One region of the Flavobacterium sp. CSZ genome, then DNA from elsewhere that is predicted to be linked to it. Evidence: riboswitches for the same ligand, from Rfam matches in the RefSeq annotation. Region 1 holds a riboswitch; each other region holds the start of a gene.

Region 1 (10,945 bases):
TCGATTTGAGTCAATTGTAATGCTTCCTGGACTTTCTCGATATCGGTTGGAGTCAAAGTGCCAATCCAATTCGTGTAAGGCTGACGGCCTAATGCCACCAGTTCGAAAACGGAAAGATTACTTGGCGGCAATTTTTCTGTTAAGACTAAACTTAAATTCTGTGCTAAATCAAGAGGTTTATAGGTATTTATATTTTTATCGTTCAGAAAAACATTTCCCACCAAAGGTTCCTGAATTCCTGTAATGGTTCTTAGTAAAGTCGATTTCCCGATTCCGTTTGCTCCTATTAATGAAATGAGTTTTCCTGCAGATAAGTTCAAATTAAGATTCTCTGCAATAACCACAGTTGATTTCTTGGACTTATAGCCAATGCTTAAATTTGAAGTTTTTAGGATTGATTTCATCTTTTAAAGTTACTAAGATTCTGAGATGCTAAGTTTTTTTTGCCACAGATTATAAGATTAAAATGATTTATCAATCTGTGCAAATCTGTTTAATCCGCTTAATCTGCGGGCCAATTATTTACTGAAAATTTCTTTTGCGCATTAATAAATACACTACAACGGGTGCTCCAATTATTGATGTTATGGCATTAATAGGCAATGTCGTATCTAATCCCGGTAATTGTGATGCCATATCACAAAATAGCATGATTATACCGCCGTAAAAAAATGTGCTCCAATATAAAACGGAGTGATTACTCGTTTGAAATGTCAGTTTTGCGATATGCGGAACCGCTAAACCTATAAAGGCTATTGGACCTGCAAAAGCGGTAACACTTCCGGCTAAGATACTTGTGGCGAATATGATGATCAGTCTTGCCTTTTTATAATTCAATCCCATGCTTTTAGCGTAATTTTCGCCAAGAAGTAGTGCATTTAGCGGTTTGATGCTGCTAGCGCTTAAAAGCAAACCAAAACCAACACAAAATGCCAGGATAGAAATCGATGTCCAGGAAAGGTTTCCGAGGCTTCCTAACGACCAAAAAGTAAATTTTTGTAACTGTTCTGCCGAACTAAAATAAGTTAAAACGCCCACGATAGCGCTTGTAAAGCTACCAAACATAAGTCCTATAATTAGAATTGCCATTGTGTTTCGTAAACGCTGTGCTACTAACAAAACCAGCATTAAAACCAAAACACTTCCTAATGTTGAGGCAAATACGATTCCGTACGGGGACAATAAAATTACGTTTAAAAACGAGGGTAAAAAACCTGCTCCTAAAATTACAATTGCTACGGCTAGTATTGCTCCGGAACTTAATCCTAAAACATCCGGGCCCGCCAACGGATTCCTAAATAAGGTTTGCATTAAAAGTCCGCTTATAGACAAACCTACACCAACTAGCATTGCCGTAATTGCTTTTGGCAAACGATAATTAATTATGATATATTCCCAGGTCGATTTACTGGCCTGACCTCCTGTTAAACTCGTACATACTTCTTTGAACGGAATAGTAATAGAGCCCAGACTAATGTCCAGAAAAAACATAAATAAAAGTGCTAAACCAAGTACTGAAAACAGGATTATATTTCGCTTTTTATTGATCAATACGCTTAGTTTAATTTTGATGCAAAAGTAAATTCATAGCTTGGCAATAGATCAGGATGAAAAATCTTGATATAATCTTTTAGCACTAAATCCGGACGACTTGGAGCCAATTCATAATAAACGGTTCCTCCGGTTGCGCCGTATTTACCTTCGAATGTATAAACGTTTTTATTTTTAAAGGCATCGAACTGACTGTAATGCGGATTTGTCTTTTCTATTTCGTCTAAAGTTTTAAACGATCCTGAAGCAATCCAGAAATTGGCAGTTTTGGCTTTTACCAATACTTTTTCAAAGGATAAACCTTCGCTTCCCGTTCCTTTTAAATCTGCCCATAAATAATTAGCATGGGCATCTTTCATAAACTGTGCTACCCAGCTATTTCCTTTGGCTACATACCAAACATCTTCGTACATAGAACCGTATAAAACAGTTGAAGTGGCAGGTTTATCGGCCACTAATTTTTTGGCCTGATCGTAACTCAAAACAATTTTATCAAATAATTCTTTGGCTTTGTCTTCTTTACCAAATAAAGCCCCGTAAAGTTTGATCCATTCTGCTTTTCCTAGTGGAGACTGCTCCATCCAGTCGGCTTGAATTAAAACATTTAAACCACTTTTCTTTAAATTATCCAGCGCTGGATTATTATTGTCTACACCAAAAGTTACAATCAAATCCGGAGACAATTCGATTAATTGCTCGATATTTAACTTTTCGTTTTCACCAACATTTTTAACTGATCCTTTATCGATTAGAACTCTTGTTTTCTCAGATGAAACATAATCAGTATGAGGAAATCCGATCAATTTATCTTCGACTTCTAACATTTCAAGAAACGGAATATTGGTTGTTGAGGTTACTACAACAGATTCTAAAGGAACTTTTATTGTGGTATATTTTTGTAAGCTGTCCGGAACTTTCGCTTCTTTTTCTTTTAGAACATAAGTAAACTTTGCATTGGCATTTGGCCACGGTTCTGTTACGGTTACAACTGAATACCCATCGTGCTTTACGATAGATAGGCCAGATGCGTATTCGATACTATTTTTTGCATTGGCAGATTTTGCAACAGTTTCAGTTTCATTTTTTTTACATCCTACAAGAAGAAAAAAAGGTAAAATAAAAATCAATTTAGAGAATAAATGTTTCATATATAGGTTATCTTATTTTAAGGAATAGTTATTGATTTCATGATTTTGACATTTAATTTAAATCATCACCATTTCATCATTTACGTTTTGATAGTGACAAAGGTAACGCAATTTCTATTTTTTTTATTTACCTTTATTCTTACAAAACGCAACAAATACCACTTTTAACCTATGAATAGCATAAAAACAAAAGTTTGTTCCAGCTGCGAATCTTCTTTTACTTGTGGAGATATTTCAGCAGAAAGCAAATGTTGGTGCAATGATTTTCCTCCTATTTTTAATCTTTCTGAAGGTGGCGATTGCCTCTGCCCGGTTTGTTTTAAAGAAGCTTGCGAAGACAAAATTGATGCTTATGTAGAAACGATTACACCTCAAAAAGCGCTTAAAAACAAAGCTATAACTTTATCCAAACAGGAAAAATTAATTGAAGGAATCGATTATTATATTGAAAATGGCAATTATGTTTTTAAAACATGGTTTCATCTAAAAAGAGGCTCTTGCTGCGGAAATGATTGTCGTCATTGCCCATATTAAAAGTTATGAGTTATGAATTATTAGTTATAAATTTATAACTGTTTTTTTTAATGCTATTGGTCTTTTGCGTTAGGGATAGCAGCGGTATCTTTTTATTTTTTTCTTTAAAAAATAAAAGATATAGCGGATAGCCCGACCGTAGGGAACGCCATAACAATTCACAACTTACAACTTACAATTCACAATTATAATGATTTACTTAATTACAGGAGGCGAACGATCAGGAAAAAGCAGCTATGCGCAAAACCTGGCTTTACAACTTTCAGATTCACCGATTTATGTGGCAACGGCAAGAAAATGGGATACTGATTTCCAGAACAGAATCGATCGCCATCAACAAGAACGTGATGAACGATGGACGAATATTGAAGAGGAAAAGTATTTAAGTAAAATTGATTTTACCGAAAAAATAGCCTTGATCGATTGTGTAACGCTCTGGCTGACCAACTTTTTTACAGATCATCAATATGATGTGAATTTAAGTCTGGACGAAGCTAAAAAAGAGTTTCTTTCGATTGCCAATCAAAAAAATGCCACACTAATTATTGTCACCAACGAAATTGGAATGGGTGTTCATGCCGAAACTCATATTGGCAGAAAATTTACCGAATTGCAAGGCTGGATGAATCAGTTTTTGGCATCTAATGCTGATGAGGTGGTTTTGATGGTTTCAGGGATTTCGGTTAAGATAAAAGGCTGACAATGGCAATTTCAAAAATCAATGTCAATGTCAATAAAAAATCTCAAATTTTAAAATCCCAAATTCCAACGCTATACTTTATCTTTACTTAAATATTAAAATTTCACATTAAAATAATTTTTTGTCATTGACATTGAAATTGTCATTGATATTGAGTTGGAATTTGGAATTTATATTTTGGAATTTTCCACATATTTGGAATTTAAAAAAAATGGAATTTAATAATGAGCTACTTAGATGATATTTTAAAATCGCGCCGGGATACCCGACATTTTACTGCCGATGAAGTTCCTGATGAAGTAATAGAGAAAGCTTTACAGGCCGGACATTGGGCACCATCTGTTGGTTTGACTGATGCTACGCGCTATTTTATCATTAAATCTGATGAAGTTAAAACGGCTGTAAAAAATCTGTTTTTAGATTACAATAAAAAAGCAGAGGAACTTACCGATAATCCGGAACAAAAGGAGCACTATAAATCCTTGAAATTGGAAGCGATTGAAGAAGCACCAATCGGGCTTATTATTGCTTATGATCGATCGGTTCTCAATCAGTTTACGATTGGGACTGTAGGCAGTAACGAAGCGGTAAAATTTAGTTCGGTTTGCGCTGCCCAAAATATCTGGCTTTCGCTTACAGAGCAGGGTTACGGCATGGGTTGGGTTTCGATTTTAGATTATTATCAGTTTAAAAAGATCCTTGATTTACCTGAAAATATAGAACCTTTGGGTTATTTCTGTATTGGAAAACCAGCAACGAATTACGATAATCAACCTATGTTGCAGCAGTTACATTGGAAACAAAAATCTGAAGCTCCGATTTGTACAGAAATTAAAAACGTTACCGAAATTCCTGTTTTAGATTTTAATCTAAAAGTTGAAAAATCAGCTGAACCAAAACCTGATTTCACTAGACTTTTACAGGAAAAAATAGATTCTAAAACCAAACCTATTGGTTCTTTAGGAACTCTGGAAAAGCTGGCTTTTCAGATGGCAACGGTTTTTGAAACTCTGAATCCAAAAATAACAAATCCTAATATTGTGGTTTTTGCCGCAGATCACGGCATTGCCAATCATGGCGTGAGTGCTTATCCGCAAGATGTTACCCGACAAATGGTGGGTAATTTTCTCGAAGGTGGTGCAGCGATAAATATTTTCTGTAATCAGAATGACATTCAATTATCGATTGTAGATGCTGGTGTAAATTATGATTTCCCCACCAATGCGAATTTAATTCATGCGAAAATTGCAAAAGGAACGCAGTCGTTTTCATACATTCCTGCTATGAGCGAAACCGAATTACAGTTGTGTTTCGATAAAGGAAAATCGATTGTTGAGCACATTGCTAAAACCGGTTCTAATTGTATTGGTTTTGGCGAAATGGGAATTGGAAATACTTCTACAGCTTCGGTTTTAATGAGCCTTTTAACGGGTTTACCTATCGAAGATTGTGTTGGAAAAGGAACTGGAGTCGAAAATGAAAAACTACTTGAGAAACAAAATATTCTAAAAAAAGCGATTGAAAATTATTCCGGTCAAGCCGAATTAAAACAACAGCTCTCCTATTTTGGAGGTTTTGAAATTATACAAATCGCCAGCGGAATGTTGACCGCTTTTGATAATAAAATGCTAATTTTAGTTGATGGCTTTATTTGCAGCACCGCATTTTTGATTGCTTTTAAAATAAATCCTGACATTAAAAATAACGCCGTTTTCTGTCATTGCTCTGCCGAGAAAGCGCATCAAAAACTTCTTGATTACCTAGATGCAAAACCTATTTTAAATCTTGATTTACGTTTGGGCGAAGGAACTGGATGTGCAATTGCTTTTCCAATTTTAAAATCGGCTGAAACTTTTTTGAATGATATGGCAAGTTTTGAAAGTGCGGGGGTTAGCAGGAAATGAAAAAAGTCGCAGTTTGCAGTTTCAGTTTGCAGTCCTAATCGTAAATATATAATCACAATTCTTAAATGAAAAAAGAACTACATATTTTCTTTACCTCTTTAATGTTTTACACCAGAATTCCTTGTCCCAAAAACATTGACCATCATCCTGATTATTTAAACAAAGCCACTCGGTATTTCCCTTTGATTGGCTGGATTGTGGGGAGCATTTCTTTTCTGGCTTTCTATCTTTTTTCGTTTTTTCTTTCAACAGAAACAGCGGTAATTTTTGCCCTTATTGTTTCTGTTCTTACTACCGGAGCTTTTCACGAAGATGGCTTTGCAGATGTTTGTGATGGTTTTGGTGGCGGCTGGACCAAAGAAAAAATCCTGATTATTATGAAAGACAGCGCGATTGGTGCTTATGGAGCTATTGGTTTGGTTTTGCTTTTTTTATTAAAATTCAAATTGCTTTCAGAATCTGTTTCGCTTTTTAAAGGAGATAATTCTATTGCACTTATTCAGGTTTTTATTTTGTTTATTTCTGCTCATGCTTTGAGCCGTTTGGCTGCCATCTCTATTATTTTTACGCATGAATATTCCAGAGACGATGCTTCGAGTAAAAGTAAACCTATTGCAAAAAACCATAGCTGGAAAGAAATTTTCGGTTCGTTTTTCTTCGGATTACTTCCTCTTTTCGTTTTCTCTTATTTTCAATATAAATTCCTTTTGGCTTTAATTCCTGTTTTTATAGCAAGATTTTTTCTTGCACGTTATTTCCAGAAATGGATTGATGGTTATACTGGAGACTGTCTTGGCGCAACACAACAGGTTTGCGAGGTTGTTTATTATTTAAGTATTCTTTTGATATGGAAATTTATCTAGTTCGTCATACCGAAACGATTTGCGAAAAAGGAGTTTGTTACGGACAATCTGATGTAGATTTGGCAGAACCTTTTGAATCTGTTTTTGAAAATATCGTTTCGCAATTACCTCCTGAAGCAATAATTTTTTCGAGTCCACTAAAACGTTGTGTCATTTTAGCTGAATATATTCAGGATCATATTAAAACAATTGCATTTGAAAAAGAAGATCGTTTAATGGAAATGAATTTTGGCGATTGGGAAATGAAAAACTGGAATGAAATTCCGCCGGAGCAACTTAATCCCTGGATGGAGGATTTTGTAAATATCAGGGTTTCAAATGGCGAATCATTTGTTGTATTACACGAACGAGTGGGGATTTTTTTATCTCAAATTTCAAAAGAAATAACAAAACCTATCATTATAGTAGCGCACGCAGGAGTAATACGTAGTATTTTATGTCATCATACTTCGTTGCCTCTAAAAGATACCTTTAATAACAAAGTAGATTTTGGTGAGGTAATAAAAATAGCACTTTAAATACCTTTTTGTTTAAATTTTATCCTTAATAGTCAAACAAATTAGAAAATTCGATATTTTTAACTTTATCTTTGCAACCAATTAAGGTTGTGTTATTTCAAAACACATTAAAAGGGAATCAAGTAATAATCAAAATCTTGAGCTGTACCCGCAACTGTAAGCTTAGTTCTAAAAAGAATGTTTGTTGTTAACTCTAATACCACTGCTCGCCCCGGCGAATGGGAAGGTAAACAACAAGACGCAAGCCAGGAGACCTGCCTTTGTAACAAATATCAAGCTCTCGGGAAAAAGAGTTTAGAAATTATGACTTTAAAAAAACTTTTCGCATTTTGTTTATTGCTGCTGTGCCAAATTATTATGGCGCAGAATGATACTATTAATAAACTAAAAGAAGTTGTCGTTTCAGACGCTAATCTTAAAAAGTACTCTGCCTCACAATTGGTTCAGGTATTAAATGATTCCGTTATCAGTAAAAACGCCTCTTCTTTAACTTCTCTTTTAAATTTCAATACTGTCATTTATTTTAAGGAAAATGGTTTTGGTATGACATCCGGACCTTCTTTCAGGGGAACTACTGCAGCACAAACTGCTGTTATCTGGAATGGTATCAACATTAATTCACAATTTTTAGGTCAGACGGATTTCAACACCATCGGAACAAGGGATTTTAATTCTATAGCTGTGAAAGCTGGTGGAGGAAGTGTTTTATACGGAAGCAGTGCCATCGGCGGAAGCATTCACCTTAATAATGATTTGAGATTTAAAAACGAATTCTCTAATCAGGTATTTTTTAGCCTGGGAAGTTACAATACTTTGAGTGCCAATTATCGCATCAACGCATCTTCTGATAAATATAGTTTACAGGTCAATATCTCCAGAAATAGCTCTGATAATGATTTTAAATATCCTGGCACAACAGATCAGAGAAACATAAATGGTGAGTATTATAACACCAGCATGAACACCACTTTTGGGTATAAAATAGATGCTAAAAATACCATAAAAGCATACAGCCAGTTTTATGATGCAGAGCGTCATTTTTCTTTAATCACACCCACAGAAACCAAAACAAAGTACAACGATTTTAATACCCGAAATTTATTAGAATGGGAAAGTCTGTTTAATAGTTTTACATCAAAATTGAAATTGGCACATATTGGCGAGTCCTATAAGTATTTTGCCAATATAAATTCTGAACTGTTTACCTATGGAAAAGTTGAAACTTCTATCATAAAATATGATTTGGCTTTTGATGTAAATGATAAAATCAAACTAAACACTATTGTCGATTACAGTCGTAATAAAGGATATGGTTCGAGCATCGATAATGCAAAAAGAGAAGTTGGCTCGGCTAGTTTGCTGTTAAGTCATTTAGTTACTGAAAAATGGGATTACAATGCCAGCATACGCCAGGAAGTAACCGATAATTTCGGGAATCCATTCCTGTTTTCTTTTGGAACACGTTATCAATTTACTGATTTTTATCGTGTGAAATTTAACGCTTCAAAAAATTTCAGAATGCCTACATATAATGATTTGTTTTGGGAAGGAAGCGGTAATCCTGATCTAAGACGTGAAACTTCTTATCAGGCAGAAATTGGCAATGAGTTTTTTACAAAGAATTTTTCTGTCTCTCTGACAACCTATTATAATTCGATCAAAGACTTATTACGCTGGGTTCCGACTGAAGGAAGCGGTGGCGCCTGGTCACCGGAAAACACAGATAAAGTAAGAGCTTATGGCGCCGAAATAGTATTAGAATGGAGACCCAAAATAGGAAACAACAATTTTACCGTTAACGGAACTTACGCTTATACGGTTTCTGAAAGTAAACAAATAATAAAAGGAGAATCTGTTTACAAGCAATTGATTTACGTTCCTTACCATAAACTAACAGGATCGGTTTCTTATAATTGGAAAAAAGTATCTTCTTATTTTCAATACTTATACAACGGAGATGCTTATACAACGCCTTTTAATAATCCTGCGAGTAAAGTAAAAGATTATAATATTGGGAATATTGGTGTTGATTACGATTTTGGAAAAAAGAACAGTTATAAACTTGGCATACAAGCTTTAAATATCTGGAATGAAAATTATCAACCCGTTACCAACAGACAAATGCCGGGAAGAAATTATACAATATACATAAACCTTAATTTTTAAATACGATGAAAAGATTTAACAAACTATTTTTAACTGTCATAATAAGCTCGGCATTTTTCGTGTCATGTAGCAGCGATAATGATGATACTGCACCAGAACCTCGCGGAAATTACGAAGGTGGATTATTTATTGCAAATGAAGGTCAATTTCTTAAATCGAATGGAAATGTATCTTATCTATCAGATGATTTAAAAATTGAAAACAATGTTTTTTCTTTATTAAATCCTGAAAAAACAACAAATGACATTATTCAATGCATCGGTTTTAATGGAGACTTCGCTTACCTGGTTGTAAATAATTCTAATAAAATTGAAGTAGTAAACAGATATACTTTCAAGAGCATCGCTACTGTTACTGCAAACATCAAAACCCCTAGATATATCGCTTTTGCAAACGGAAAAGGATATGTTACAAACTGGGGGGACGGAGCTGATCCAAATGATGATTACGTAGGGATTCTCGACCTTACCACAAACACTATAACATCTAAAATTCCTGTAGTTGAAGGACCTGAAAAAATAATTGAAAACGGCGGTAAACTTTATGTAACTCATAAAGGAGGTTACAACTTCGGAAATTCATTAACTGTAATTAATGCTGCAACTAACTCGGTAGTGACTAACTTCGTGGTAGGTGATATGCCTGGAGGATTGGTAAAAGACAATGGAAGCTTGTATATTTTATGCGAAGGATATCCTTACTATGCTCCCACACAAACAGCTGGTAAATTAGTAAAAGTTAGTTTAAGCAGTAATACTATTACATCTACTCTTAGTTTTGATGGTGTAATACATCCTGGATATTTAGATATTGAAAACGATAAATTATATTACACTATTGACAGTAATATTTACTCTCTTGCTACAAGCGCTACAGCTTTACCAACTGCTCCAATTTTCAAGGCTACTGAGGTTACCTCACTTTATGGACTAGCAGTAAAAAATAGCAAGATATATGTTGCAGACAAAGTAAATAATGTAGATAATGGAGATATTTATATCTATTCTCTAACAGGAAAACTTGCTAATGAATTTAGCGTAGGTGTTAATCCAAACGGATTTTACTTTAACAACTAATCTAAGAATAGAATTAGTTTATTATTTTGGATAAAAAAAGGCTTTCATTTCTGAAAGCCTTTTTTATGTTTATTATTTTAATGATCTTAAAAGTCCCTCCGGAGCATCTTTAACATACATCTGATTTCTGATACCATCCATTGCTTTGGTATCTGTAAAATTCTTTAAAACAATACCTTTATCCAGTTGCGCTTTTTTACCCGTTGCTCCTGTAATTTGCGAAATAGCAACACTTAATAACGGTTCTGATGTATCACCTAAAACTCCCAGATTAGTAATACGCTCTAGTTGTTCATAAGTTGGTTTTAATCCATCTGTATACTCTCCAAAATCAGCAGCATTTACTATTTTTAGCACCAAAGGCTGCATAGCGTATTTGTGATTTAGATTTCTTTTTGCTTTTCCAAAAGTTGGAGAATCATATAAAGTAACAGAACCAACGTTTTTACCCACTGTTGTTTCCCCTATCTGAACTACTGAAATAT
Region 2 (10,945 bases), on a different contig from region 1:
ATTTCATAGTCAGAACTATTAATTACAAGTATATTATGAAGCTACACTACACTAAAGCATTATTTTTTTTAATGTTCTTAACCTTTTTTTCCTGCGAAAACAAAAAACAAAAACAAGAATCGAAACCGTACAAAGCAGGTGTGATTTTATCTTTTGATGATGCGTATGTAGACGAATGGTACGAAGCCGATCAGGCCTTAAAAAAATACGGATGGAAAGCGACTTTTAATGTTTGCAGAATCGATTCGATAGGAAAGCCTCAGATTAAAAAACTTCTTCAATTGCAAAAAGAAGGTCACGAAATTGCCGGTCACGGATATCATCATTACAATGCTGTAAAATTTGTCAACCAAAACGGAATCGATGCCTATATGCAACAGGAAGTAGATCCTATGATTGTTTCCATGAAAAGGTTAGGTTTTAATGTTACGACCTTTGCGTATCCCTACGGAGAAAGATCTGACGCACTTGATAAAGCTTTATCGGATGATTTTAAAATTATAAGAGGAAGAGCTTTTGGTGGTGAAGCTCCGGAGAAACAAGACAGTTTTTTTAGCAACTCAAAAATTGTATTTGCCTTTGATATCGATAACAGTCACATACATTTTAGTATTCCGTATGTTTTAGAATTACTGGATTACGCCCAAAAACACAATAAAATTTTGCTGTTATGCGGTCATAAACCCGTAAAAAATGTAACCGAAAATTATCAGACAAAAATTGAAACCTTAGAATTCATTTGTAAGTATATGAAGCTTAACAACCTTAAGTTTTATAAAACATCTGATTTGGATGATTTACTGCCTGAAGAATAAATTTTAATGATGGGCTTTTGTCAAGCTTCTCGCGAAGATTTACTTGGTCTGTTCGCTATCGTTCGAGTCTCCTGCTTCGAAATGACAATATTGTGTTTAAACTTTGAGTCTTAGCGCCTTTGCGAGATTAATTTTATTTTTCATAAAAGATGAAACAATTTTTAAATTCGTGAATTCGTGGCTTTTTTTTGCGAGGAAATACGTATCATGTTAAGATGATTTTTACAAATTATAAAATCATTTTAATCCTATAATCTGTGGCTAAAATTTCGTTTTGTAAATCTTTGATCTTATGATCTACAATTTTTTCGTCTTTTTCGAAAATCTTAAAATTGGCTTTCTGACCACTATCATTCTTACAGTTTTGTCTGTAAATGTTAATAATCCTGTTATTTTTTGTATGATTTTGGGCCAAACTGCTCGATTTTTCGTACCTTAAAAATTCTAACAAATAAAAGACAATGATGACAAAATTACGAATTTCATTAATCAACATTCACGGCCTACTAAAAGGTTCAGGTTTGGAGATTGGTAGAGATGCTGATAATGGCGGACAAACAAAATATGTATACGAACTTGCAGAGTTCTTATCACAACACGAAGATGTAGAACATGTTCATCTTTTTACAAGGTTAATTGATGATAAAAACCTTTCTCCGGAATATGCAGTACCTATCGAAATCATTAATGACAAACTGGACATAAGGCGTATTCCTTTTCTAGGGAAAAAGTACAAAGCAAAAGAACAATTATGGGAAGGTTTAGACACTTTTGTAAACGGAATTGTTCAGCATATCAAACTTCACGATATTTTCCCAAACTGGATTCATTCTCATTATGGCGACGCAGGATATGTAGCCAGTGAATTATCTACAATTTTAAATATTCCTTTCGCGCATACCGGACATTCTTTAGGTTTTCATAAAAAAAATAAACTACTCGAAAGTGGTTTGAGCGAAGAAGAAATCGAAAAGAAATTCAAGTTCAAACAAAGAATTGCTGCCGAAGAAAAAACATTAGAATTATCTGAATTTATTGTTACTTCGACAGAACAGGAAATTGAAACCTATAAACCCTACAAAAATTTTGAATTAGGTAAATACCATGCCATTTCTCCCGGAATTGATACTAGAAAATTTGTTCCTTATTATCACAGAGAACAGGATGCTGATAAGCAAATGGATGAGGAGCAGAGAAAATATTGGGTAGCAGAAACCATTTCGAAATTTTTAATAAATCCGCACAAACCTTTTATTCTGGCACTTTCGAGGCCTGATCGCCATAAAAACCTTCATACCTTGATTGAAGTTTACGGTAAAGACAAAGAACTGCAAAGCATTGCCAATCTGGTGATTTTTGCGGGAATAAGAAAAGATATTTCGAAAATGCCGGAATCTGAAAAAGATGTTCTGACAGATTTATTACTATTAATGGACAAATATGATTTGTACGGAAAAATGGCAATTCCGAAGAAACATGACGTCGAAAATGAGGTTTCGATTATCTATCGTTATGCAGCCGAAAAAAGAGGTGTTTTTGTGAATTTGGCTTTGCATGAAAACTTCGGTTTAACCGTAATTGAATCGGCTAGTTCGGGTTTACCTGTTGTGGTAACCAAGAACGGCGGACCATCAGAAATTATTCCGACTTGTCAAAACGGAGAATTGGTAGATCCGCTGGACGAAGACGAAATCAAAAAAGCATTGCGAAATATTTTAACCAATGAAAATAAATGGAAATATTACTCGAATAACGGAGCAATAAATATTCAGAAACATTACAGTTGGTTAAGTCACGTAAACCAATATGTAGATTTAGTCAATGAAAATTTATCATTATCATCAGGTTCAGGAATCAAAAAGCAGCATTATCCTAATATTAATATCGAACGATTAAAACGTAAGGTTGAGCATTTATTTGTTTCGGATATCGACGGTACATTAATAGAACCAAAATTAAACAATCCCGGCTTAAAAGAATTAAAAGAACACTTGATTAATCGTACCGATAAAATGGCATTCGCACTGGCATCCGGACGAAACTTAGCTTTGGTAAAACAAGTGATCGACGAAGAACAGTTTCCTTTGCCGGATTTTATAATTTGCTCTGTAGGAACCGAAATTTATTATACAAATGGTAAAGATTATATTTTAGACAAAGGCTGGGCTAAATTTTTGGCTGGTCGATGGAAAAGAGAAGATATTGTCAGCCGTTTGAAAGAAGTTGCGTGGTTACGATTGCAGGAAGAAGAAGCGCAAAACCCTTATAAAATATCCTATTATTATGATAAAGAAAAATACGATCACGAGCAATTAATCACCGTTTTAGGCGCTGGATGGTACAAAGTAAATATCATCCCGAGTCATGGTGAATTTCTTGATTTTATCCCAAAAAGAGCTTCAAAAGGAAATGCGATTAAATTTTTATGCCGTAAATGGTCTATTCCTTTATCGAATGTTATTGCGGCAGGAGATTCAGGAAACGATATCGATATGTTCAGAGGCGCTGTAAAAGGAATCATCGTAGGAAATCGTAGTGTTGAATTGGCTGATTATGAAACTACAAAAAGTATTTATGTGGCCAAAGATTCAGCTTCTTCCGGTATTTTAGAAGGATTAAAACATTATAAAATAATTAAATAAATAACAGATGTTGGTTATCCTTTGAGATGTCCGGATGATCGTTGTTTTTAGAAAGTTTCAAAGGAACGATTCATATTGTAGCAAGGGATTTTAATGCCTTGAAATGTGGCATTTAGACTTCGCTCAGGATGACAAAAATGACACAATATGTTCAATAATAAAATAGGTTAAATATGTATTCAGGTTCAGGATTTAGTAATTGGGAAATAGGAGACGTTGATGTATTTATAGATGAAAGCGGAGTGCATCATTTATTTCATCTTATTATTCCCAATCACGATTATATTGCGCATGCAGTATCAAAAGATGGTCTTTCTTGGAAAAGAGTAAAAAATGCCTTGTTTGTAGGCGATCCAGGCGAATGGGATGATGATATGTTATGGACAATGCATGTTAGTAAAAACTCTGACGGAGAAGGTTATGAGATGTATTATACCGGTTTAAAGCGTAAGGACAAAGGAGTTACACAAAAAGTAGGAAGGGCAGTTTCGCCGGATTTGATTCACTGGACAAAAGACAATCAGTATGGTTTACCGCTAAAAAGTGATGCTCCGTATTATGAAAGCCGGGATAATAATCCGCGTGAATGGCTGAGTTTTCGGGATCCTTATAAATACCAGTTCGAAGGCGAAGATTATTTGCTGATTTGTGCCCGAAGCGCAGTAGGACCAACCTATAGAAGAGGTTGTATTGGCGTAGCAAAACGAGAAGAAAAAGGTTTTGTACTGCAAAAACCATTGCATGTGGCTTACGTTTATGATGATATCGAATGTCCTTGCGTGGTAGAAATAAAAGGAATGCATTATTTGCTGGGTTCCATTCGCGAAGATATCAAAGTGCGTTATTGGTTTTCTCCGGATTTTAAGGGAGAATACCATGCTTTTCATAATAATGTTTTAATGCCACAAGGTAATTATGCAGCAAGAATTGTAAAAGAGGGCGAGTATTATTTGATTTATAATTTTTACTTCGTTGGCGGAAATGTCAACACTCTTCGTGTAATTCCACCACCAAAACAACTGGATGTTGATAGTAACGGACGATTATTATTAAAAACCTATCATCATTGGAGAACACTTTACCAAAGAACTATTCACCATAGAAACTTGCCTGTTCCGGTGCCTATTTTAGGAAATCCGTCGGCAAATTTTGAGGTAGAAAATGAAAATAAATGGCGAATTGGCTGTCGAAGCGGATACGAAGTTTTTTGTTTTGATAAACCTTCTGAAAATTTTGTCTGGGAAGGAACGCTGGCCGTCGAAGGAATGGGAAAAACTGGTTTTGTGATCGAATGTGACGAACAGGGAACGGCCTATTATATCTCAATTGATTTTGTAAATGGTTTTGTGCAGTTTAGAGCCTGGGGATTTAATGAAAAAGATGTAAAAAATAATTTTGTTTTCGAAAATATTCAAACCAATCAATTTGAAATTGTAGACAATAAAGAGATTTATTTTAAGATTATTCGTTACGGAAATTATTATGAACTTTCGATCAACGAAATCGTCAAACTAACTTTACTGGATTACAAATACAGCGAAGGTAAAATTGGTGTTTACGTATGTTCAGCAATTGTTTCTTTAAGCGATTCAAAAATTCATGTCATTCCAGAACCGGAGAACGAATATGCAACCGCAGATCCTAATAAAGCAATTGATGAGTATAATAAAATAGCTCAATAATTAATGTACTTTGACAGATTGTGATGGGGTTACTTAGAATTAGTATCTATAATACTTTTTACACTATGAATAAAAGTTTCGGTATTGTGAATTTCGCCTTTTATGTAAATGTCATACTCGGTTAATTTAAACTGTTCCAGCATATCTTTTTTAAGATATTTTATCATAGACTCAAGACTTCGGGTATCGTTTTCGTTTTGTCTTTTTAATTCACGTTGTTTGCTTTCCAGGTAAGCTAAAGTTCTTTTTAATCTTAGTACATTAATATTGTCCAAACTTAATATTCTTAAAATTTAATAAAAAATAGCGATAATCAGGAATAAGATAAAATTCAATATTTTTCCAAAAACGTACCAGTGAATTGAATTTATCTTATTACAAGACTATCGTTTGAGGTAATTACGTAAAAATTGAATTTTTAGTTTTGAAATATAAGGCAAAAAATTTAAAAAAATAGACGGAATTATATGTTTTTTTTAGATAACCGTTTGAAAGACTATTGTTTAAAGGTTAAAATTGTAAGAAGATTTTACTTCTTTTTTATTTTAAAACTTTTCAAAAAATAAATAAATTGATTTGATTTTTTTAATTTTAAAGAAAAAAAATAAACAAAAAAGCTGCGTTTTTCCTGAAAAGAAAGACACAGCTTTTTTATATCATGAAGACTTTATTTTACAACAGTCGCTTCGAGTTCAACTTTTAAAGTCTCAAAAAGACTTTTTACTTCCAGTAAAGTTGTCGCTTGTTTCATACCATGTTTCGCCACCCAATCCTGAATAAGATTAAAATGTGGCCAAAGTTCATCAGTCGCAGTAGTATAGATATTCAACCGAACAATTCCGCTGCATTCATATCCGGCTTCCGTAATGACTTGTTCCAGATTTTGCAATGCCAGTTTTATTTGCGATTCCATGTTTTCATTACTGGAGATTCCGTCAGCACTTATCGCCGTTTGTCCCGAAACATATAATGTTCCTTGCGGATTTTTTACTTCAATTGCTTGTACATAACTGCGTTGATTTTGCCATTCCCAAGGATTAAATTCTCTTTTTTCCATTTGTTTTCCTTTTTTCGTTTGTGTCAATACAGGCATCGTAGTTAATAATAGTAATACTAAAAGGCTTGCCGTTTTTTTCACGATTACAGTTTAAAATTGTAATACAAAATTGATCATAACGGCTGGAAAGTACTCGTGACATTTTTCAAGATTTTGATGTGAGAATTGTCACATCAGGAAGATAATCGACTTAATGTTTCGCGCGAAACGCCTAAATACGAAGCAATAAGACTTTTAGGAACACGCTGCAGGAGCGAAGGATATTGTTTTAATAATTGGTCGTAACGCTCTTTAGAGTTAGAAGTCTGCCAGGAAACAATGCGGCGTTGAGATCCCAGAAAACCAAAAGTGGCTTTCTCCAGAAAAAAGCGTTCCATTTTCTGCAAGCCGTTGCATAGGTTTTTATAATCTTCAAACGAGCAGCAAAGTACTTCAGTATCTTCAAGGCATTCTAATGACATTGTAGCTTCAGTTTGGGTAAAAAAGGCGTAGTAATCACTTTCCCACCAATCTTCCATAGCAAAAGAAACAACATGCTGCTTTGCTTTTTCATCAGTATATACCAATTTTAAAAGTCCCGAAATGATAAAATAAGAATACTTGACAGAATCACCTTCCTGAATAAGAAACTGATATTTTTTAAATTTTTTGGAAGTAAAATGAGAAGACACAAAAGCAAACTCTTCATCAGTAAGAGGAATTATTTTTTCTATATGTTCTCTAAGTTGATTGTGCATAGTAGCATCCAAAGTTATTGAAATTTTAATAAAAGAGAAGCTTTTATTATCGATATCAATTTTGTGGTTAGCATAAAATATAAGAAAATTAAATTTAGGAAGTAGATAACGATTTAATAAAATTAATAACAATTTCTTAAACTTTTGTTTATTAGTGTGTTGATAAATAATGTTTTATAAAGCGATTTTAGGAACATTAGTAACGAATTAATTTTTATATTTGAGAATGAATCAGAGTCAAATAATTTAAAATATTTACAAATGGATAAAGCTATAAAACTAAAAGTTCGTAAGGAGTTGGATAGTCAACAACAGTTGAATATTATTAAATTAAAGGGTAGTTTAATCTCTAAAGGCTATACCGAAATTATTCATATCCTCGATCAGGATGATGAGTTTCATATCAATTCTTTCGCAACTCCTTCTGAAACTACAAATGAAGTCCAGGAATTTATCAAAGCATTTATCTACAAAGAAAATTTGGCAGATACCATAACAATTTTTAGATAGTAAAATATTTATTGCTTATAAAAAAAAAATACATTTTATTAGATCCTTCATTTCTAATCCTATTTCAACTATAACCCAAGTTTTCAACCTTGGGTTATGTGTTTTTAGAACCCAATTCTCCAAGCCTCAACGATCGAAATCGTTGCCGATCTTACAGCTGTATTTTGACTCAAATTAATTTGGCAAAAACTTGCTTTTAAGTTACTTGTGTTATTAATGACATTTTTGTTAATTTATTATTAAAAATGTAATTTCGTTACGTTGTACTTCTTTTTATAAAGATAATCATATCTTTACGTCAGATTTTGGTCTGTTTTCTTTAGAAAAATAAAAGAAAATAGTTAAAAGGGAATCAGGTGCAAATCCTGAGCAGACCCGCTACTGTAAGTTCTATATAAGTCTTTAAACGTTACTAATGCCATTGTTCGCCGCGGCGAATGAGAAGGTTGTTTAAAGATGGAACAAGTCAGGAGACCTGCCATAATCACATAGTTTAAGGCTTTCGTGGAATAAAGTCGAACAACAAAAATTGACCTGCTATTGCATAGTGGGATTCTCTCTTTTTGCTTTTTGATTACTACATCCGCGAGGTTTATTTAATTAAATCAGTGATGTATAATACAAAAAAATTACTCTTATTATTTTTCTTATTTATTGCTCCATATTTGATTCATTCGCAAGTATCTAATGACAGTTTGCGTGTTTTAAAAGAAGTTATTCTAAAAGGGAAACCATATCAGGAAGTAATTCCCGTACAAAGTCTTTCAGGAAAATTACTGGAGAATTTAGCAAGCCATAATGTTGCCGATGCATTGAGATATTTTGCAGGAATTCAAATTAAAGATTATGGCGGTCTCGGCGGACTTAAAACGGTCGATGTACGTAATATGGGTACACACCATGTAGGTGTTTTTTATGATGGTATTCAGTTAGGTAACGCGCAAAATGGAGTCACGGATCTGGGAAAATATTCCTTAGATGACATGGAATCCCTAACCTTATATAATGGACAGAAAAGTGAAATTTTTCAGTCTGCAAAGGATTTTTCAGCCGCTTCGACCATTTATTTAAGAACAAAACGTCCTGTTTTTGTTGGTGATAAAAAAACAAATTTACTGGTAAGGTTTAAAACCATGTCTATCAACTATTTCGATCCTTCTTTTAGATGGGAACAAAAACTGAGCGATAAAGTCAGCATGAACGTTAGTTCTGAATACATCAAATCAAACGGACAATACAAATTTAGATACAAAAGAAACAATCTCGACGGATCAGTAGCCTACGATACCACTGCCACCAGACATAATAGCGATATAGAAGCATTACGATTTGAATCCGGCCTTTACGGAAAAATCAATAATGGTTCCTGGGATGCCAAAGTGTACTATTATGATTCAGATAGAGGAGCACCCGGAGCTATTGTCGAAAATAAATTTTCAGACGGTTTCAGGCAATACGACAAGAATTTTTTCGCACAAGGAACTTTAATCAAGGATTTTACCAAAAGATATAAGTTTCAGGCCAAAGCAAAATATGCTTACGATTACACGCACTATGTGGCACGAGATACCACCAATATATTAGGCGAAACCGTAACCGAAGGCGCACAATCTGACGATAGTTACTACCAGCAGGAATATTATTTCTCAGCCGTAAACATGTACAGTATATTGTCGAATTGGGATGTTTCGCTATCTACAGATTTTCAGTACAATAGATTAAATGCAACCAGAAAAGGAATAAATACTCAATTTTCTTTTCCGCAGCGTTATACAGCATTATTTTCTTTGGCAAGTTCTTATCGATATGGTGGTTTTAAAGCTTTGGGAAGCGTTGTGGGAACTTATGTTCAGGAAGAAGTGCGCTACAATGCAAAAGCCCCGGATAAAAAAGAATTTACACCCGCTTTATTTTTAGGCTACACACCTTTTAAAAATTACGATTTTAATGTGAGAGCATTTGCAAAACGTATTTTCAGAATGCCCACTTTTAATGATTTGTATTATACAATGGTTGGTTCGAGTACTTTAAGACCTGAATATATGAACCAGTACGATATTGGTTTGACTTATAATTTACTGGTAAATAAAGGATTCTTTGATAAAATATCTTTTCAGGTCGATGGCTATTATACCAATACTAAAGATAAAATCGTAGCAGCGCCTACAGGAAATTTATTTCGCTGGATGATGACCAACATAGGGCAGGTAAAAGGTAAAGGAGTAGAGTCTGTCGTGAATATGGGCATGCATATTGGCAAAGTAAATTTAAGTACCAACTTAACGTATACGTATTCTGAAAACAGGGATTTTACCAAATTTGCCGGTCTTGAATTGTCCTCTTATGGAGACCAGATCCCTTACACCCCGTGGCATAGCGGATCCGGAATATTGAACGCTGAGTACGAAACATGGAACTTCAACTACAGTTTTGTATACGTAGGAAAACGTTACAATGGTAATGTCAATAATATAAAAGTCAACGAAGTCCAGCCTTGGTATACACATGATCTGGCAGTGCAGAAATCATTTGCATTTCAGCATTATAAAATGAAAGGCGCAATAGAACTTAATAATGTTTTCGATCAGCAATACGAGGTAATTTATAATTATCCTATGCCGGGACGCACAATGAAATTTATAATAAGTATCGAGCTATGAAAAAGATCACAACAAAATTAGTCCTCGGTTTATTGATAACCCTTGCTTTTGTTTCCTGTCGGGAAGAAGAAACCATTTTTCCATCTTCGGATAAAAATGTTGCCGCGCCAAGAAGCGATGGTAAAATAGAAGGTTTTTATCTTCTTAACGAAGGTAATATGGGAATGAACCGTGCCAGTATCGACGTATTCAGTTATAGAACAGGAAATTATACCACCGATATTTATTCAGAACGAAACCCGACAGTTGTAAAAGAATTGGGTGATGTTGGAAACGATATTCAAATCTATGGCAACAAGGTTTATGCTGTAATTAATGTTTCCAACAAAGTTGAGGTTATTGATAAATGGACAGCAAAACGCATCAAAAAAATAGACATTCCCAATTGTAGATATGTCGCTTTTTATAAAGACAAAGCTTATGTAAGTTCTTATGCAGGTCCGGTTGCCATTGATCCCAATGCAGAAATAGGTTTTGTGGCAGAAATCGATACGACATCATTAGAAATAAAAAGAAAAGTAAATGTGGGTTATCAGCCCGAACAAATGGTGGTACACAACGGGAAACTTTACGTTGCCAATTCCGGAGGTTACAGGGTTCCTAATTACGACAGAACCGTATCTGTAATCGATCTTGAAACTTTTACCGAAATAAAAAAGATAGATGTAGGGATCAATCTCTACAGCATGGAAATCGACAGCAGGGGAGATATTTATGTGAGTTCCAGAGGAGATTATTACAACACGCCCTCGAATCTTTTTGTGATTGATACTAAAACAGATGAGAAAAAAATGCAGCTCGATATGCCGGTTTTAGGAATGTGTCTCGTTGACGATTTGCTC
Region 3 (10,945 bases), on a different contig from region 1:
TTTTTACCCAAAGTGCGCTAAGATTTTCACCTGACGTTATGCTGAGAAAACGCAAAGTTCGCAAAGCTTTACGATAAAAAGCTTTGCGAACTTTGTGTTTTTTACTTTGCGATCTTTGCGGTTAATTTTTTTTTCGCTTAAATCTGGTTCCGAAAAAAAACTATTGATGAAACACCGAAACCGCAGGGAAATAATATCCTGAATAATTTACCGATGCTATTTTAACTCCTGAATCGGCGTTGAATAAATAAAGATTATTAATAGAGAAATTAACCCCAAAACCTTCATTTAATGTATTCAGTACCAAAGTGTTTTTCTTTCGATCATAACCAATTCCTGCACCATATAAGATATTTGAATTTGTTAAACTAATAAAAGGTTCCGCCAAGGACTCCGGAGTTCCTGTGTATTTATAAACTTCTTTACCACCGCTAAAACTTCCGTTTTTAGCAATAAAAATATCATTTTTAGCCGCTGTAATAGATCCCGGATGCCATGCTCCCCAGCTTCCGTAAGCCTGAAAACCTAATGCGATTTCTTTTACTTCAAGCGTATTCGAATCTATACTTATAAGTTTTTTACCTCCTGCTGCCCATACTTTTTTATCATCGGTAACTGCAAATCCTAAAACCATACCCGGAATAGTTTTTTCGATAGCCAATGTCGAAGCATTAATAACAATCACTCCTTTTGAAGCAGACAATGCAAAAATATAACCGTTAGACTTAACGATATCTCCTACCTGACCGGTAATACCATCGATTTGCCCATTTACCTCCATAGTATTAAGATTAAGCTTAAATATCCCTTTACTCGAAGTCAAAAGAGCTTGATTTTCATCAATACCTACTACTGCACGCCAGTCGTTTCCGCCTTTAGCCACGATTCTTTTTTCTTCTTTAAGAGAATAAGCATCAGCAACTACAACTGGTCCGCCAACTTTAGAAACTAAAAATAGTTTTTTATTGATGATCGTTCCAAATTCTAATGTAGACGTTGCCGGTTTTAGATCCTTATCCGGATTTACTTTTACAAAAACACTGTCTTCCACGGCTTTTGTATCATATCTGTAAAACCCTACCGTTCCTGTTCCGTGACCAAACCATCCTTCGTTGATCATAAAGAAACCGTTTTCATATGCTCCCCATGCATGAATATTATAAGTTAGAGAAACGTTTCCGCCATCATTTTTGGCTGTCATTGTAATTTTAAAATCGCCTCTTGCTTCCGGTTTAAAGATATAAGTAGAATCAGATCCTACTACTTTTCCGTCTACGGCCCATTCAAAAGAAACATTCTTTCTATCGGCTAATTTTGAGCTTAATTGCAGCGTTTTTCCAATGGTCAAAGTATCTTTTAACTGCTGTTCGCCTTTTATTACAGGTGGAGCTGTAAAATCATCATCATTATTACACGAAATTGTCAGCAGCATCAAAGAGACGATTGCAATTAATGGTTTGGAAAAAAATTGGTTTTTCATTATTAAATATTTAAAAAATTATATTACTTAAATCTTTAAATCGAAATACAATTTACCTGGACAAAAGCGGTATAAGCACTTTTGCAAAAGCAAACATCTTGTACAACGATACGTTTTAATGATTTTTTTAATGAAGAAAAACAATGAATCGCATAGAAAAACATCTCGAAGAAAATTGTTTTGACGATATCATATTTGCAGAAAAAAAAACTCATAAACTCTATTTTTGGCTTACGAGAATAGAATAACGAAACAATACATGATCACACAAAGTGAAAAGTATTGTTCTTAATTCAAGCTTCAATCCCCGAAAGCTATTTATTACTATAAAAATGGCAGGTCTTCTGACTTGCTCCCTACACCCAGCCTTCCCTTTCAAAATGAAAAGTGACGTATTAAAGGGTTTCAGTTAATGAGCTTACAGCTGCGGGACAGTTTTGGATTTTCACCAAATTCCCTTTTAATGTCAATATTGCATCAATATGACAACCATTTTCTGTTCTAAAATTTGAGCTGCAAAACTAGTGTTTTCTTTCGTAACAAAGCAACAGTCCTTTATTTTAAAGGCTTTGACCATTGCTGCAAACTATAATTTATTTCGATTTACAAAGCTTTGACTTACCGAATAAATGTTAAATCAACAAATAAACATCATTTGTTAAAAAAGTATCAAATAAATAAAAAATTATCTTTTATATTCGTGAAAAAATATTTAATACTCTTAATTGTCATCAAGTATATAAATTAGTTTATGAGCAAAACTTCTACAAAAGGCATCTGGAAAGTAATTTCGGCCTCATCAATGGGTACTATGATTGAATGGTATGATTTCTATATTTTTGGGAGTTTGGCCGTTGTAATTTCAACTAAATTCTTTCCGAGTGATAATCCAACCGCTGCCTTCTTATCGACTTTGGCCACTTTTGCTGCCGGATTTGTCGTAAGACCTTTTGGCGCTTTATTTTTTGGAAGACTCGGAGATATTATTGGCCGAAAATATACTTTTATGGCTACCTTATTATTAATGGGGGGTTCTACTTTTTTAATAGGCTGTATCCCGAGTTATGAAACGATTGGTTTTATGGCTCCATTATTAGTATTGATTCTGCGTTTATTACAAGGATTAGCGCTTGGTGGAGAATATGGAGGCGCAGCGACTTATGTTGCCGAACATGCTCCTGTGGGACAAAAAGGATATTGGACTTCCTGGATTCAAACTACAGCTACAGTTGGTTTATTTATTTCGTTAATGGTTATTCTGGCGACCAAAAATGTACTTTCGTCTGAAGATTTTGATTCCTGGGGATGGCGGGTTCCGTTCTGGGTTTCGATTGTTATGGTGGGTGTTTCTTATTTAATTCGTAAAAACATGGATGAATCTCCTGTTTTTGCCAAAGCTAAAAAAGAAGGTACAACCAGTACAAATCCTCTAAAAGAAAGTTTCGGAAACCGATACAACCTGAAATTCGTGTTACTCGCATTATTTGGGGCCACAATGGGACAAGGTGTTGTTTGGTACACCGGTCAGTTTTACGCTATGAGTTTTATGAAAACCGTAATGAATATCGATTCGTCGCAAGTTGATGGACTATTAGGAATTGCATTATTATTAGGTACTCCATTTTTTATTTTCTTTGGATGGCTGAGCGACAAAATAGGACGAAAATATATTATGATGGGCGGAATGCTTCTTGCGATTTTGTTCTACAGGCCTATTTACAAAATGATGTACAATACTACAGATGTAAACTACAAAACAGAACTTACTCAGGCCACAAAAGAAACAATCGAGGTTAATAAAGACAACGATTCTATTTATACTACACACAAAGAATATAGTGATGGAACTTCTTTCTTAGAGAAAAAGACGCATTTTTCAGGCAAAAAAGAAGCTCATATTACTACTTCGATTACGATCAATTCAAGCGATGAGTGGACTTTAATTTTCTTAGTTTTCATTCAGGTCTTATTTGTTACGATGGTATACGGACCTATTGCGGCATTTTTAGTCGAAATGTTTCCAACAAAAATCAGATACACGTCAATGTCTTTGCCTTATCATGTTGGTAATGGTATTTTTGGAGGTCTGCTTCCTGCTATTTCGACATATTTTGTAACTCATGCTAAAGGAGCCGGAAAACCGGACTTTTATCTCGACGGACTTTGGTATCCTATTATTATAGCTTCAGTCTGTTTTGTAATTGGAATGATTTACATCGATAATAAAAATAAAACCAATCACCTTTAATATTATAACTATGAATACTATCAAACAAATTTTAGGTGTTTTGTGGATTATCCTTGCAGTTGCAGCGGCATATTTTTGCATATTCGAATTTGGCTTACCCAAACTCTTGTCTGACCAACAAGATGATTTAGTATTTGGAATCATCATCCTTTTTATTCTTACTCCTCTCATTGTTTTAGGATTGGGAACTTTTGGCTATTTTGCCGTAATTGGAGAATACAACAAAGAGAAGTAATACAAAATTACATGAGAAAAGGGCTGTCTATTAATATAGAGCAGCCCTTTTTCATTACTAACCAAACCAAAAATTTTAATCTGTTAGAGATATATTTTAAACCTTTATTTTTTAACAAACTTCATTACTTGCGTTTTACCGCTTTCATCCAAGGCTTTTACAATATATAAACCCGTTTGTAATTCGCTTACGCCAAATTGAAAATCAACGTTTCTATTTGAAGCGAAACTTTTAACCAATTGTCCGGAAATTGAATAAACCTGAACTTTTGTAACAGCAGTATTTAAAGTAAAATAGTCTGAAACCGGATTTGGGAATAAATTCACCGCATTTCCTTTTTCAAAATCTTCAATGGCTAAATTCGCTGTTTTGTTGCCATAAATTCTATATTCTCCAGCAGGTAAATTTATTGGTGCATTTATATCCGCAACATTTATAGTCGTATTATCCATTAAATTATACCACGTTCCTGCATACGGAAAACCTGTTGAAACATTTTGTGCTGTAACATCAAAATTGGCCAGAATTAAAACATCTTTTAATTGTGCCGAAGCCAAACTGGCATTGGTTATTTTAATATTTAATGTTAACGAATTAGAATTTGGAATTGTAGAAGTTCCTAAAAATACAGGTTCTGTTTTTTTAAGCGTGATCATTTTAGCCCAATCGTTATAAATTTTATTACGATTTGAATTTCCTAACCAATTGTTTACCCATTGAGGCTGTGGTTTAGTATCTAATTTACAATCTCCTGAAATGGCATCTGAATCTGTATTTACAGAATTATTATTGCAGGTAAAAATTGAATTTTCCCAACCTAATTCCCCAAAATGCCAAATCATTTTTGGCCCCGGAACCAACAATGAAACAGCTCCAATTGCCGACATTCTGGATAAAGCGGTATCTAAAGTTTTCACATTATAAGTCCCGCCTGAAGCACCATATTGTAGATTTTTATACATCAAACGTTCTTCGTCATGACTTTCTGCATAACCTATTAAACGATTTGCGACAAACCCACGATTTGCACTTGACATTTTCGAGATATTACTTTCAGTCGCATATCCCATAGACAATTGATTATACTCTTTTGTCATTTTTCCCCACATCATAATTCCTTTACTTGGCGTTTCAGAAATTTTATAATCTGCCCATTGTTTTTCTTCGGTTTCGGTTCCCAAATGTTCAAAAATGGTGTAATGTGTCGGGTCTAAACTCCATGAATAATCAGCATATTTCTTTAATATATCTACCCTATCCTGCTGATAAGCATTGGTACAGGCTTCATCTGCGGCAGTACAAGCTTGTGTAAAACCTTTCGTTAAATCCCAACGGAAACCATCAATTTTATATTCCTGAATCCATTGTTTAATTACACGTTCTACATAATATTGTGTTTTTACCGATTGATGATTAAAATCTTCTCCAACACTAAAAGTATGTTTGGCTACTGTATTAAAATAAGGATTTTCAGCTGTTGGCGCTCCAAATCCATCACCATCAGGATCGTTCATCCACATTCTCACCATCGGATTTCTGCCAAAAGCATGATTCAATGCAACATCCAGAATAACCGCAATTCCGTTTTGATGACAAACATCAATCAGTTCTTTTAATTTATCTGATGTTCCATAAAATTTATCCAATGCCATGTGGAATGACGTATTGTAACCCCAGCTCTCATTGCCTTCAAATTCCATTACCGGCATTAATTCGATAGCATTTATTTTTAATAATTTAAAATATTCTATCTTATCTATTAAACTTTGATAACTTTTACCCGAATCAAAATCACGAACTAAAACCTCGTAAATTACCAATTTTTCCTTTTCAGGTTTTGTGAAATTAGTTATTTGCCAGTTATATGGCGTTTGTCCCGTTTTAAGAACTGTAACTTCAAAATTTTGTCCTGTTGGATAAACTGGCATATTTGGATAAGAAGCTTCAGGAATAGAAGGGTCATCGTAAGGAGATAATACCAAAGTTGAATACGGATCAGCCGTTTTTACCAAGGAAGGCGAGTTTGCAATTGGATTAGTTTTTACCACCCAATATTGATACGTATTATTTACACCGGAAACTAATCCGTTTAATTCTAACCAAAATTTTCCGGAAACAGGATCTTTTTTCATGGCATACGCCGATGAAGGCTGCCAATTATTAAAACTTCCGGCAACGTAAACAAAATCTTTTAAAGGTGCATCCAGAACCAAAGTCGCTCTTGTAGCATCGGCCGCATTATAATTAATTCCATCTACTAAACCTGTTGGCATTGCCTGCGAAACCGTATTTGGGTTTGCTATTACCGAAAATTTCTTTACAATTGTAGTTCCTGCCTGAGTAACAGTCAGCTCGTAACTCTGATTATTTGTAACACCAATATGAGAATAAGAATAGCTCACGGTACTTGTATTTGTATTAATAACGGTTCCGTTAGCTTTTAAGGAATAACTTGCCACACCATTTGTATTTGTCGCAGCAATATTAAAATTATATCCCGATGCTATAATTGAAGCACTATTTTCTACCGGAGAAGTCAATGAAACCTGAAAAGAACCAACTTCGATTAAAATATCCTGTGATTGTTTAGTACCTGTTCCGTCTTTAGCTTTAACAAGAAAACCTATTTTCCCAATTCCGTTTCTATTAAAATATACCGATGGTGTAAATGTTTTTGTATAAGTATCGGTTGCGGAATTATAAGTAAACTTACTTGCTTCATTTGATGCAGTCCAGGGTCCGTTAGAAGGAGAATCCATTTGAGTGGTATCATTTACATCATAAGACCACGACCAAAGATATAATGCATTCCCAATAACTCCCCAGGTACTTTCATCAATACTTGTACCATTAATAGTAATGGTAATTGGTGTCGTATCTTCAAAAGTTGAAGGGCTAATGGAGTAAGTTGCCATTTGTTTTTGTGCAAAAGCAACTACTGCCATCAATAAAAATATTGATAGTAAAGTTTTTTTCATAATGTGGTTGGTTAGTTAGTTTATAAAAAAAGGCTATCATAGAGACAGCCTTTCTTTTAATTATAACAAAACGTTAGTTTTTTGTAATGGTGTATTTTTTTGCAACAAAATCAACAATGATTGTATAGTTTCCTGCAACAGTAACTGGAATGTTAGCACCTCCGGCTTCTAATGTTAAATCATTACCATTATCACCATAGTTAGTGTCCCATTTATCGTCAAGTCTAAATTTGTAATCTCCAACTTTCAACGGTCCAGTGTACGAATATGTTTTAGTTGCTAAATCATACTCTAAATTAGTATCCGGATCATCCCATCCATTAGGAGTTGCAGAACCAATAAGTCCCCAGTTGTCCCATGCAGAATATGACGTAATAGCTAATTTAATAACATTTGAGTACTGAGCAATGCCTCGCGCACCAACATACGACTTAACACGAATGTCTGCATCTTGAGATTGAAAAGCCGTTAATCCGGCATTTACCGCTGCTGCATTAAGTTCTCCGCTTGTTACGACTACTTTATTTGTTGTAGTTACAGAAACGACAACCACATCTTTGAAGTCTGTTCCTGATTTTGCCATTTCAACCTGATAAGTTACCGGTGTCGACTCACCTGCATATTGTGCAGCATCCCATGTAAAAGTTGCAGCTACTTTGTTAGGTTCTGCTTTATCAAGAACATAAACTGATCCTTCAGCAGGAACTGCTAATACAGCCGCTTTTGTTGGCGTAACTACAGTTAGATCATCATCTGAATCACAAGCTGTAGCTGATATAAATAACAGTGCAAATGCACTTAGTTTTAATATATTTTTCATATTTCTCGTATTAAGATGAATAACCTGGATTTTGTGTTAACTGTGGATTTGCCTGTAACGCAGTTGTAGGGATTGGGTACAAGTTGTAAGTTTCAGGAATTGCAACTCCATCTTTTACTCCACCTTTCCAAGGCCATAGGTAAGATCCTCCAGTAAATTTTCCAAATCGAATTAAATCCTGTCTTCTGTGTCCTTCAAGATTTAATTCTCTACCTCTTTCTTTCAAAATAAAATCAAGATTTAATTCTCCCGCATTTATTTCTCCCGCATGCGATCTTGTTCTTACTTTATTTACATATTCTAAAGCTAATCCAGCAGAACCTCCACTTGCTCCTCTTAAAACACATTCAGCATACATTAAGTAAGCATCAGACAATCTAAATAAAGGAAAATCTGTGTTTGCAAAACTTGTTGCATTTGTAGGTCCTACAAAGTTTTTGTTTGTGAATTTTACACTAGGATATCCGTCAGTCCATTTTTTATAATCATTCATCTCATAAGAATGTCCTGTAGTAAAGAATAATTTTGCTCTGTCATCTGGAGAATCAACTAAGTTTCCGTTATTAAATAATCCGTACCATGCTTTAGTAGCTCTGTGACCAGTCCAAGCATCAATAGCACCATAATTATTAGGATTCATTGTTTCTGTACTAAGGTTTCCGTTAATGATATAAGTTGTATTACCATAACCCTGACTCACTACAGCATCTGCAATTAAAAAATAGATAATTTCCGGCGAAGTATTATTATCTCCTGAAAACACACTTCCAAAATTTGGCGCAAGAGTATAACCACCTTCATCGATTACTTTTTTAGAGTATAATAAAGCATCATCATATCTTTGAGTTCCTGTATACACTTCTGCATTTAGGTATAATTTTGCCAAAAGCATTCTTACTACATTTTTATCTGCTTTACCGTAAGATTTTGTTGCTGTAATAGTACCTTCAACCTCTTTTAATTCAGATTCTAAAAAGGCAAAAAGCTCTTTTCTTGTTGATTCTTTTTTTGGAGTCGTTGTATTAATATCAGCTTCGGTTGTAATAGCTCCTTTACCAAAACAATCTATAAGATAGTAATAAGCTAATCCTCTTAAAAAACGCAATTCTGCAATATGATTTTCTCTGTTTGGAACATCTACTTTCGTCGTTTTTAAAATCTGAATTAAATTACTTGACTGAGATATCGTGTAATAAGCTCTGTCGTATAAATATCTAAAGAATTTATTATTTGCATTCCACCCACTTGTTGTAGTTAACTGATCTAAACCATCATCTCCCCAACGGTTTTTCATACCATCTGCAGAGAAATCCTGTAAGTTGATGATACTTCTTAAAAAAGCAGCTTCTCCAGCATCTTTTGTAGTAACATCTGTAGAACTTGGACCATCAGGACCTGAAAGAGCAAAAGTTCCGTAAATTTTAGAAACTAAACCGTCTACAGCATTTGGATCCTGCTCTAAAAGCTTATCCAAAGTCAATTCTACTTTTGGTTCTGTATTTAAGTCATCTACACAAGCAGTGAATAAGAATAGAACCAAAGCAGCTCCTATAATCTTAAATTTAAATTGATTCATCTTTATATTTTTTTATTAAAAGTCTAAATTCAGACCAAAACTGAAAGTTCTTGATCTTGGATAGAAATTATTATCAATTGCATTGAAATTCTCCGGATCAACCCCTGTATAATTGGTTACAATAAATACATTATTAGCTGAAGCATACAATCTTAAAGTAGCACCTTTAATTGCTTTGTCAAAATTATATCCAAGAGTTATGTTCTGACAACGTAAAAAGCTTGCATCTTCTAAGTAATAATCAGAAAATGGAACGTTTCCGTTTATAGTTTGAAAATCAAATTCAGTATTCAAAACATTCGTTAAACTAGTTGAATTTGCAGGCAATGCTTTATCAATAAATCCAGACTGAAGTTTTCTTGCATTGTATACTTTCCCTCCTATTTGACCATTGAAAGTTGTTGATAAATCAAACTGTTTGTACGAAGCTGTTAATCCTAAACCATACGTCCAGTTTGGTCTTAAAGCCACATAATATCTGTCACCATCATCGATAACACCATCTCCGTTTTTGTCAACAAAAGCATTTTCTACCGGTTTGTTGTTTGAATCATAAACTTGTTGAAATACCCAAGCCGAGTAAGGTTGTTGACCAACAGTATTGTAAGCAATCTTTTGTCCTGTTCCTACCGGAATGTTCGATGCGTTATCTACGTTTGTCGTTCTGTTATTCAAATCTGTAATTTTACCAATGTTATAAGCAATGTTTCCATTTACAGCTAAATTGAAATCATCACTATTGATCACTTTTACATTTAAGTTTCCTTCAACACCTTTATTTTTCATGTCTCCAACATTAGCAACAAACTCATTTGTTAAAGCTTGTCCAGGAGCCGCTGAAACTACAGAAAGCAAATCTTTTGTATATTTTTGATACGCATCGATACTACCTGTAACAATACTTTTTTCAAAAAGATCAAAATCAATACCTACGTTATATGTAGTTGTTTTTTCCCATGTTAAATCCTCATTATAAGGTTTAGCATAATAACCATTTACTCCAGGAATATAAGTACTTGAGGTACCAGTTGGCGCAAATAATGCACTGTAAGGATAAGAACCTGCAACACCCGTTATATCTTGTTGTCCTGTAATACCGTAACCTAATCTTAATTTTAAGTCTTTAAAGGTTTTAGAATCTTTTAAGAATGATTCGTCTTTCATTCTCCATGCAACACCTGCTGCAGGGAAATAACCCCATCTTTTATCTTCTTTAAATAAAGAAGATCCATCTGCTCTTAAAGTAAACGTAAATAAGTATTTGTCTACTAAATCAAAATTTGCTCTTCCAAAAAACGATTGTAAGTTTCTCTCGTTATAGTATCTGTTATTAGCATTATTCGCTGGGTTTGGAGTTAATTCTCTTAAACCGTTTACAGTACTATACCTGTAATTTTCCTTAGTTCCGTCAGTTTTAAAGTTTTGATAAGAATAACCTGCCTGAGCATCTACTCTGGTTACAAATCCTGTTAAACTTTTGTTGTATACAAAATAAGCATCTAATGTTTTATTTGTAACGGTTTGATCTTCGGCATAATTTAAACCTGGATTAAACACATACGTTGGAGGAGTTGTTCCGGCAGAGTTGTCTAATTGATAAGTCTGAAG

What was found. A riboswitch is a leader RNA that binds a small molecule or an ion and turns the genes downstream of it on or off. The one in region 1 is predicted to bind cobalamin.
Region 2: linked by a shared signal. The riboswitch ahead of IRZ78_RS01910 (TonB-dependent receptor plug domain-containing protein) and the one ahead of IRZ78_RS11950 (TonB-dependent receptor) in region 1 are both predicted to bind cobalamin.
Region 3: linked by a shared signal. The riboswitch ahead of IRZ78_RS24645 (DUF5074 domain-containing protein) and the one ahead of IRZ78_RS11950 (TonB-dependent receptor) in region 1 are both predicted to bind cobalamin.

Annotation. Positions count from the first base shown of each region.
Region 1 covers NZ_JADKPQ010000009.1:35,592-46,536, forward strand. The annotation lists gene IRZ78_RS11910 (ABC transporter ATP-binding protein) at 1-404, opposite strand, end outside; gene IRZ78_RS11915 (iron ABC transporter permease) at 523-1,491, opposite strand; gene IRZ78_RS11920 (ABC transporter substrate-binding protein) at 1,557-2,699, opposite strand; gene IRZ78_RS11925 (DUF5522 domain-containing protein) at 2,871-3,233, shown strand; gene cobU (bifunctional adenosylcobinamide kinase/adenosylcobinamide-phosphate guanylyltransferase) at 3,424-3,933, shown strand; gene cobT (nicotinate-nucleotide--dimethylbenzimidazole phosphoribosyltransferase) at 4,158-5,837, shown strand; gene IRZ78_RS11940 (adenosylcobinamide-GDP ribazoletransferase) at 5,903-6,700, shown strand; gene cobC (alpha-ribazole phosphatase) at 6,685-7,218, shown strand; cobalamin riboswitch at 7,286-7,495, shown strand; gene IRZ78_RS11950 (TonB-dependent receptor) at 7,576-9,384, shown strand; gene IRZ78_RS11955 (DUF5074 domain-containing protein) at 9,390-10,460, shown strand; gene IRZ78_RS11960 (S41 family peptidase) at 10,533-10,945, opposite strand, start outside.
Region 2 covers NZ_JADKPQ010000001.1:454,355-465,299, reverse strand. The annotation lists gene IRZ78_RS01945 (polysaccharide deacetylase family protein) at 36-815, shown strand; gene IRZ78_RS01940 (HAD-IIB family hydrolase) at 1,277-3,457, shown strand; gene IRZ78_RS01935 (glycosyl hydrolase family 32) at 3,631-5,139, shown strand; gene IRZ78_RS01930 (hypothetical protein) at 5,169-5,414, opposite strand; gene IRZ78_RS01925 (RidA family protein) at 5,807-6,196, opposite strand; gene IRZ78_RS01920 (Crp/Fnr family transcriptional regulator) at 6,370-6,933, opposite strand; gene IRZ78_RS01915 (hypothetical protein) at 7,195-7,443, shown strand; cobalamin riboswitch at 7,733-7,941, shown strand; gene IRZ78_RS01910 (TonB-dependent receptor plug domain-containing protein) at 8,055-10,103, shown strand; gene IRZ78_RS01905 (DUF5074 domain-containing protein) at 10,100-10,945, shown strand, end outside.
Region 3 covers NZ_JADKPQ010000031.1:42,554-53,498, reverse strand. The annotation lists gene IRZ78_RS24645 (DUF5074 domain-containing protein) at 161-1,480, opposite strand; cobalamin riboswitch at 1,797-1,989, opposite strand; gene IRZ78_RS24640 (MFS transporter) at 2,232-3,728, shown strand; gene IRZ78_RS24635 (DUF6814 family protein) at 3,739-3,963, shown strand; gene IRZ78_RS24630 (alpha-amylase family glycosyl hydrolase) at 4,068-6,941, opposite strand; gene IRZ78_RS24625 (SusE domain-containing protein) at 7,015-7,761, opposite strand; gene IRZ78_RS24620 (RagB/SusD family nutrient uptake outer membrane protein) at 7,772-9,337, opposite strand; gene IRZ78_RS24615 (SusC/RagA family TonB-linked outer membrane protein) at 9,353-10,945, opposite strand, start outside.